DNA from 2 places in the Nocardia sp. NPDC058058 genome. Region 2 is predicted to be linked to the other one. Evidence: riboswitches for the same ligand, from Rfam matches in the RefSeq annotation. Region 2 holds a riboswitch; the other holds the start of a gene.

Region 1 (4,210 bases), on a different contig from region 2:
TACAAGGTGAACGTCTTCGTGAACGTGAACTCCACCAGCGCCCAATCCCCGGACGGCGGCCTCACCACGGTCACCTACAGCGTCACCATCGACACCAACTCCGGCTGGAAGATCTCCGACGTCGGCGGCATGGACGGCGCTCTCCCGCGCAAATAAGGAGGACCCCCATCCACTCCCCGGAATTGATAGCCGAACTGGAGACCACGTTCGGCATCTACATCACCCCCGATGAGATCCCGCAGGCCCGCACCCTCCGCGAAGTCTGGGTGGCGATGGAGCGCAAGTTCCAGCACGCGAACCTCACCCGCCTATACGACTAGTTCTCACTATTCACCCGCCCGTCATTCCGCTGTCAGCAATCATCAAGCGCGCGAAGGGTTTCCGGCCATAGTCTCTGATCGGTCCGGATCCCGGGTGTATACCCGCCTCCTGAGTGGTGGCCCTCGCTGCAACCGAGGGCGTACCCACCGCTCACGCTGATGCCGCCGGAATCGTCCCCCTGCCCGGCGGCATCACCGAACCCTCCTCGGCTCCCGCCACCCCGAATGCCGCGTCTCGGTCGCCGAGATCGCTATTGTTGGCTCCGGGTGCGAGCGAAATGCCTGATCCAGGAGGTGGCGTGCGACGCGTTCCCGTGGAAGTGCCGCTCGCCGCTTCGGGTGGCTGGTTCGATCGGATGATCGTGCTGCCGGGCAAGTTGCCGTTGGCGATTCTGCTGGTGATGTTCGTGATCACCTTCGTGTTCATCCGGTTCAGCGTGCGCATGATTCGTGCCGGGGTGTCGTGGTGGCCGGGCAATATCACGCCGGGTGGCAAACATATTCACCACATGGTGTTCGGGGTGATCTTCATGATCGCGGCCGGATTCGGGGTATTCAGCCCGATCGGGGAGCATTCGCCGTGGCCGGAGTTGTTCGCGGGATTATTCGGGGTGGGCACCGCGCTGGTGCTCGACGAGTTCGCGTTGATCCTGGATCTGAAGGACGTCTATTGGTCCGAGCAGGGCCGGGTTTCGGTGGACGCGGTGGTCATCGGAATCGCGGTGTGCGCGCTCATGCTGCTGGGAGCCACCCCGCTGGGCATCACCGATAATTTCCGCGGTTGGCAGGTCGTGGTCGGGGTGGTGCTGCTGCACGGCTCGCTCGCGCTGGTGACCATGGCCAAGGGCAAGGCCTGGACCGGTTTGTTCGCGCTGTTCATTCCGATCCTGGGCGTGGTCGGCGCGATTCGCCTGGCCCGTCCGCAATCACCGTGGGCGCGTTGGCGATACGCCGCCGGATCGGCGAAGGCGCGCAGGGCCGAGCATCGCGAAGCCGACGTGCAATGGTTCGATCGCCTGCGCGACGGCATCTACAACGCCGTCGCGGGACGACCGAACCAATAGGTCGATCAGGCGTGTTCGCCGATATTGCCGAAGACGCTGTTCAGTTTCGCCTGGCCGTCGGCGAGGTTGTAGGTGACGCACGCGATGGCGAGCTCACCCGCCATGACCCGCTGGGAGATGGCGGTCGAGCGCTGCATGAGCTGGCGCGCGGTCTCCTCGACGTGCCGTCCCTCGAGTTCGTCGACGGTGGTCAGACCCTCGCGCCGGCCGAGCAGGATGGACGGGGTGACCCGCTCCACCACGCTGCGGATGAATCCGCCGGGCACCTCACCGTTGTCGAGCGCGTTGATGGTGGCTCGCACCGCACCGCAGCTGTCGTGGCCCAGGACCACGATCAGCGGCACATTGAGCACCTCGGTGCCGTATTCGATGGAACCCAGGACCGAGCTGTCCACCACGTGGCCCGCGGTCCGGACCACGAACATATCGCCGAGGCCGCGGTCGAAGATGATCTCCGCGGCGACGCGGGAGTCACCGCAGCCGAACAGGATCGCCGAGGGCTGCTGCCCGCCCGCGAGCTTGGCGCGATCCGCGGCCCCCTGGCTGGGGTGCTGCAGTTCACCGTTGACGAAACGCTCATTTCCTTCGCGGAGGGACTTCCAGGCACTGATCGGGTTCGAATAAGGCATAGCTCCCATATTGCCCATTAAACAGACTGGACGCGATGTGAGTTTCGCTGTGCGAGCGCCATCGGTGCGTGATCGCAACCCGTCGGTTGGAGACGCTGCCGGACTTCGCTAGTATTCGCCATCGCAGCTGGTTCGCCGGAGAGGGTATTGAGGAGCCCCTGATCCACTCGATGGCGTCGAGCTCGGTTCGCGCTCGCGCGGCCGGGTGAGAGGGAACCCGGTGGAATTCCGGGACTGTCCCGCAGCGGTGAGTGGGAACGAAGGCCGTGGAAGCACTGGGCGCATGCCTGGGAAGCGACGGCCGATAGGTAGCGCCCCGGTCGTGTGCACCGGGGTCGGCCCGGTGCGGGCCGTCGCCCACGAGTCCGAAGACCTGCCCGTTGCGCCGGATACACCGTATCCGGCGGTCGTCGCCTCGTGGATTGGGCGGTACGCCGAAGGACCGGGGCGCGGATACGCTCCGCGGGCTCCATCAGCGTGCGCTCGCGCCGGGCGGCGGCTCATCGCCGCTGAACATGGAGCTCCTCGATGTCGAACGCCGACAACACTTCCACCGTCGTGCAGAGCCTGCGCGCCCATTCCGGGTCGCGGGTGCCGTTCTCGGTGGAGTTCAATCCGCCGCGCGATGCCGCCGGTGAGGCGCGATTGTGGCGCGCCGCACGCGAATTCGAACGCATGCACCCGGCGTTCGTATCGATGACGTACGGGGCGGGCGGTTCCACCAAGGACCGCACCGCCCGCATCACCGGCCAGCTGGCGCAGGAGACCACGCTGCTCCCGGTCGCGCATCTGACCGCGGTGGGCCACAGCGTGGCCGAACTGCGGGCGCTGGTCGGCTCCTACGCCGACTGCGGAATCCGCAATATCCTTGTGCTGCGCGGAGATCCGCCGGGTGATCCGCTCGGCGACTGGCGCAAGCATCCGGAGGGTCTGGAGTACGCCGAGGAATTGGTGCGCCTGGTGCGCGATCTCGGCGATTTCAATGTCGGTGTCGCCTCGTTCCCGCAGGGCCATCACCGTTCCCCGGACCTGGAGACCGACTCCGCCTTCCTGGCCGCGAAACTCCGTGCCGGAGCGGACTATTCGATCACTCAGATGTTCTTCGATCCCGAGCACTACCTGCGCTTGCGTGATCGCATGGCCGCCTTCGACCCGGTGCAGGGCGCGAAACCCATTATCCCCGAACTGATGCCGATCACCTCGCTGCGCACGGTCGCGCGCGCGGAAGAGCTCAGCGGCCGCGCGCTCCCGGCCGCGATCTCCGAGCGTCTGCGCCGCGCCGCGGGCACCGGTCCGGAGGAGGATCGGGCCGCCGTGCGCGCGGCGGGCATCGAGATCGCCACCGAGATCGCGCAGCGGCTCATCGACGAGGGCGCGCCCTGCCTGCATTTCATCACCCTCAATTTCGCCAAGGCGACGCGCGAGGTGCTGAACAACCTCGGCTATCACGTCACCGCCGCGCCGCTGAGCGCATGACATCGAAACCTGTTCGGTCGCTGAATATTCGCTCCGCTCGCATACCGCGCCGGAGTTTCCATAAGATTCCGATTGGTACGGTGCATTTCATGAAGACGACGCGATCGATGCGGCTTCTGGCTGTGTTCGGAATGATTGGCTGTCTCGTTGCCGGTATCACCGGCTGCGGTACTTCCTCGGATGCGACGACGGCCGGGGACGGCGGCTCCCCGGACCGTCCCGGGCGCACCGGCTATCCGTTCACCCTCGACAACTGCGGCGTCAAGGTCACCTTCGACAAGGCGCCCACGCGCGCCGCGGCGCTGTATCAGGCCTCCACCGAGGTCCTGCTGTCGCTGGGCCTGGCCGATCGCATGGTCGGCACCTCGACCTGGTTCGATCCGGTGCTCCCGGCACTGGCGGCCGATAACGCCAAGGTGCCCCGGCTGGCCGATAACGATCCGTCCTTCGAGGCGGTGCTGGCCAAGGAGCCCGATCTGGTGACCTCGGCCAGCGCGCACACCTTCACCTCGGCCGTGGTGGCCGAACGATCGCGGTTCGCACAGCTGGGCATTCCCACCTATCAGTCACCGGCGGTCTGCACCGGCGCGAAGGTCGACGGTGAAACCGTCACCCGCACAGCGCCGCTCGGCATCGACACGCTGTTCCAGGAGATCACCGAACTGGCTCGGATCTTCGATGTGCAGGAGCGGGGCGCGCAGCTGGTCGATCAGCTGCGCGG
Region 2 (4,210 bases):
TGCACGGTCATCACCTGCGGCCGCACCACGTCGCCGTACACGATCGGCGGGCGCACGCAACGCGTTCCGTAGGACTGCACCCAGCCGTTGATCGTCGCGGCGAAACCGTCGAGCTGTTCGGCGAAGTACTGCACCATGTCGTTGCGCTCGGGTTCGCCGTGCACCAGCACGTCGAGTCCGATTTCCTCTTGCAGCGCAATGACTTCGGCGATCTCGGCGCGCATGCGCTCGTCGTACTCGGCCTGGTCGATCTCGCCCTTGCGCAGTTCGGCGCGTGCGATCCGGATGCGAGAGGTCTGCGGGTAGGAGCCGATGGTGGTGGTCGGCAGCAGCGGCAGGTTCAACCGCTCCTGCTGCAGCACGCGCCGCTCATCGGCCGGGGTGCGGCTGCTCGCGCCGGTGTCCAGACCGGCCAGACGCTCGCGCACCGACTCGACCCGTAGGCGGGGATCGGCTTTACGGTCCGCCACCGCGGCGCGCGCGATGTCGAGTTCAGCGGCGACCGCGGCCTCACCGTCGGTGAGAGCGGTTGCCAGCACCCGGATTTCGGCGATCTTCTCCGCGCCGAACGCCAGCCAGCCACGCAGCCGCTCATCGAGGTCGGTTTCGGGAGCCAGGCTGTACGGAACATGCAGCAGCGAGCACGAACTCGACACCGCCACCCGCACACCCGCCGCGCGCAGGCCGGTCAACCGGGGCAGCGCGTGATCGGGATCGATCCGCCAGATGTTGTGGCCGTCCACCACGCCCGCCACGATCAGCTTGTCCGTGATCGACTGTGCCGCAGCCACATCGGCGTCCCCACCGGCGACCAGGTCGAGCGCGATGGCCTCGATGCCGGTGTCGGCGAGTGCGGGCAGCGCCGCACCGAGGCGACCGAAGTAGGTGGCCACCAACAGCTGCGGGCGCGCGCTCACCTCGGAAAGCCGCTGGTAGGTGCTGCGCACCGCGCTCAGTTCGGCCTCGGACAGATCGGTGACCAGGCTCGGCTCATCGATCTGCACCCAGCTCGCACCCGCCTCTGCCAGCAGCTCGAGCAGACGCTCGTACAGCGGCAGCAGGCTCGGCAGCAGGTCGAGCAGATCGCTGCCGTCGACCGACTTGGCCAGCTTCAGGAAGGTGATCGGTCCGACCACCACCGGCCGGGCCGGAATATCCAGCGCCAGTGCCTCTTTCAGCTCGGCCAGGGGCTTGTCCGGATGCAGCGAGAACTGCGTGCTCGCTGACAGCTCGGGCACCAGGTAGTGGTAGTTGGTGTCGAACCACTTGGTCATTTCCAGCGGCGCGACCTCGGCATTGCCGCGCGCGGCGGCGAAGTACCGATCCAGCTCGTCGGCGATACCGGAGACCCGCTCGGGCAGCGCGCCCAGCAGGACCGCGGTATCGAGCACCTGGTCGTAGTACGAGAACGTGCCCACCGGAACCGAATCCAGCCCGGCGTCACGGGCGGAGGTGAGCGCGGCGGTGCGCAGTTCGCGGGCGACCTCGTGCAGGGTCGCGGCGTCGGTGCGCCCGGCCCAGTACGCTTCGATCGCCTTCTTGAGCTCCCGGTTCGGACCGATACGCGGCAGCCCCAGCACTGTTGCGGTGAAGGTGTTTTCAGGGTTCGACATCGAATGAACTCCATGGTTCAGCAGCCAGTGACCGCCGCCCATACCGAACGCACACCAATGGAGCCCATAGCAGCATCGTTCCCGTGCCCGGGTCCACTCGGCGCAACGCCCAATCCACGAGGCGACGACCGCCGGATACGGCGTATCCGGCACAGCGGGCAGGTCTTCGGACTCGTGGGCATCGACCCCGATGGGGTCGGCCCCGGCGCTCGTGGCCCGGGGCTGGTCCTACTGACCGTCGCTTCCCAGGCATACTTCCGGCGCCCAGTGCGAATGACGGCTGTCGTTCCCACTCACCGCTGCGGGACAGTCCCGGATTCTCACCGGGTTCCCTCTCACCCGTCGGCGCGCGAACGCACCTGCGGGCTTCGACGCCGTCGGGTTGGGGTCAGGGGCTCCTCGACTCCACCTCCGGCGAACCAGCTGCGGAGGCGAATATAGCGAAAACAGATGGGATAGCGAAAGGCGGGGCTGGTCCATCCCATGGAGTGGACCTGCCGGGCGGGCGGAATCGCGGGCGGCGAGAGCATCGAGCGGGCTGTTCGATCGCCGCACGTAGTTAGTGACAGCCTGTCTCTGTTAGGTTAGCCTTCCTTCGTGACCAAGACGTTGGAACCGTCAGAGTTGTTGCCCGAGATCGATGTCGAGCCCGAAGGTGCGCGGGATGCGGCCGCGGCGGACAAACAGGCCCTCGCCGAGTTGGTGGCACCGGTGCGTGGACGTACCCGGCTGGCCATGGGGTTACAGGTGGTGGCGTCGGCGGCGACGATCGCGCCCTATGTGGCCATCGCCGAACTCGGCAAGACACTGCTGACCGATGCGGCCGTCGATGAGCATCGCGCCTGGATCGTGGTGTGGTGCACCGTGATCGCGCTCGGGGTGCGCGCGGGATTCGGCGGAGCGGCGCTGATGATCACGCACTTCGCCGACGTACGGCTACAGGCGCTGCTGCGGCGGCGGATCGTGGCGGTGCTGGGCACCCTGCCGCTGGGATGGTTCAGCCGCAATTCCTCGGGGCTGGTGCGCAAGGCCGCCCAGAACGATATCGACGATCTGCACTATCTGGTCGCACACCGGGATGTGGAAACCCTTGCGGCAGTGGCGACTCCGCTATTCGCACTGGGCTATGTCATCTGGATCGACTGGCGGCTGGCGCTGTTGGCGGTGCTGGCGCTGCCGATCTACGCGGTGCTGTACGGGTTCATGACCCGCGGCATGGCGGAGAAGATGCGCGAGATGAACACCGGCATCGCCCGCATCAGCGCCACCATCGTGGAGTTCGTCAACGGGATCTCGGTGGTCAAAGCCTACGGGCGCACCGGGCAGGCGCATTCGCGATTCCGGGACGCGGCAATCGATTTCGGTGAATTCTATGCCGGATGGGTGCGCCCGATGCTGCGCACCGAGGCGATCGGGTCGATGGTGCTCAGCGCACCGGTGGTGCTGGTGGTGAACCTGATCGGCGGTATCGCCATGGTGCAGGCGGGCTGGGTGTCGGTGATCGACGCCCTCACCGCGACGCTGGTGGCGATGGCATTGCCCGCCACGGTGATCACCCTCGGGTTCGGGATGCAGGCGCGCCGCGAGGCCGCCGCGGCGGCGGGACGGCTCTCGGCACTACTGAACACTCCGCCCCTGCCCACCCCGGACCGAGCCCTGGAACCCGTTGGGCACGAAGTGGTTTTCGACTCCGTGTCCTTCGCCTACGACGAGCGCACCCCGGCGCTGAGCGAGATCGAACTGACGCTGCGCCCGGGCACCATCACCGCGCTGGTGGGTGCCTCGGGCTCGGGCAAATCGACACTGGCGACATTGCTGCCGCGCTTTCACGACCCCGATGCGGGAGCCGTGCGCATCGGCGGGGTCGACGTGCGCGAGATCGCACCCGAAACCCTGTACCGGCAGGTGGGTTTCGTTCTTCAGGAAGTCCAACTGCTGAGTGTGTCGGTGCTGGACAATATTCGGCTCGCACGACCCGAGGCGAGCCTGGAACAGGTACGCGCCGCGGCCCGCGCGGCCTGCGTGGACGAGCGAGTGCAGGGGTTGCCGCGCGGCTACGACTCGGTCGTGGGCGTGGACGCGCTGCTGTCCGGCGGTGAGGCGCAACGGGTGTCGATCGCACGCGCCCTGCTGGCCGATACCCCGATCCTGGTGCTCGATGAGGCGACCGCGCACGCGGACCCCGAATCCGAGGCCGATATCCAGCAGGCGCTGTCCGCGCTCGCGGTCGGGCGCACGCTGCTGGTGATCGCGCATCGCCTGGACACCATCGTGGGCGCGGACCAGATCGTGGTACTCGATCGCGGTCGCATCGCCGAACAGGGCACCCATGACCAATTGCTCGCCGCCGCAGGGCTGTACGCCCGCATGTGGCGCCACCATCACCTCGGAGGAGACCACCTGTGATCGCCGATCTCGCCGCCATCCTGGGCCGCCCCCATCGCGGCAAACTACGAACCTTCCTGTCCTGGGCCATCGGATACGGTGTGCTGCAAGGACTCTCGGTGGTGTTCCTGCTGCCGATCGCCCGCGCGCTGCACAGCGGTGACTACGGCACCGCCTGGCGCTGGCTGGCCGGTGCGGCCGCGTGCGCGGCA

The links. Region 2 has a riboswitch for cobalamin ahead of metE (5-methyltetrahydropteroyltriglutamate--homocysteine S-methyltransferase). Riboswitches for the same ligand answer to the same signal wherever they lie in the genome.
Region 1: another riboswitch for cobalamin. It lies ahead of ACFVUS_RS00770 (methylenetetrahydrofolate reductase); the one in region 2 lies ahead of metE (5-methyltetrahydropteroyltriglutamate--homocysteine S-methyltransferase).

The regions. Positions count from the first base shown of each region.
Region 1 is NZ_JBHVSA010000001.1:158,840-163,049, forward strand. It holds gene ACFVUS_RS00750 (hypothetical protein) at 1-156, shown strand, start outside; gene ACFVUS_RS00755 (hypothetical protein) at 183-320, shown strand; gene ACFVUS_RS00760 (hypothetical protein) at 620-1,384, shown strand; gene ACFVUS_RS00765 (carbonic anhydrase) at 1,390-2,013, opposite strand; cobalamin riboswitch at 2,180-2,409, shown strand; gene ACFVUS_RS00770 (methylenetetrahydrofolate reductase) at 2,542-3,489, shown strand; gene ACFVUS_RS00775 (ABC transporter substrate-binding protein) at 3,579-4,210, shown strand, end outside.
Region 2 is NZ_JBHVSA010000003.1:1,547,273-1,551,482, reverse strand. It holds gene metE (5-methyltetrahydropteroyltriglutamate--homocysteine S-methyltransferase) at 1-1,613, opposite strand, end outside; cobalamin riboswitch at 1,753-1,991, opposite strand; gene ACFVUS_RS31025 (ABC transporter ATP-binding protein) at 2,211-4,019, shown strand; gene ACFVUS_RS31020 (ABC transporter ATP-binding protein) at 4,016-4,210, shown strand, end outside.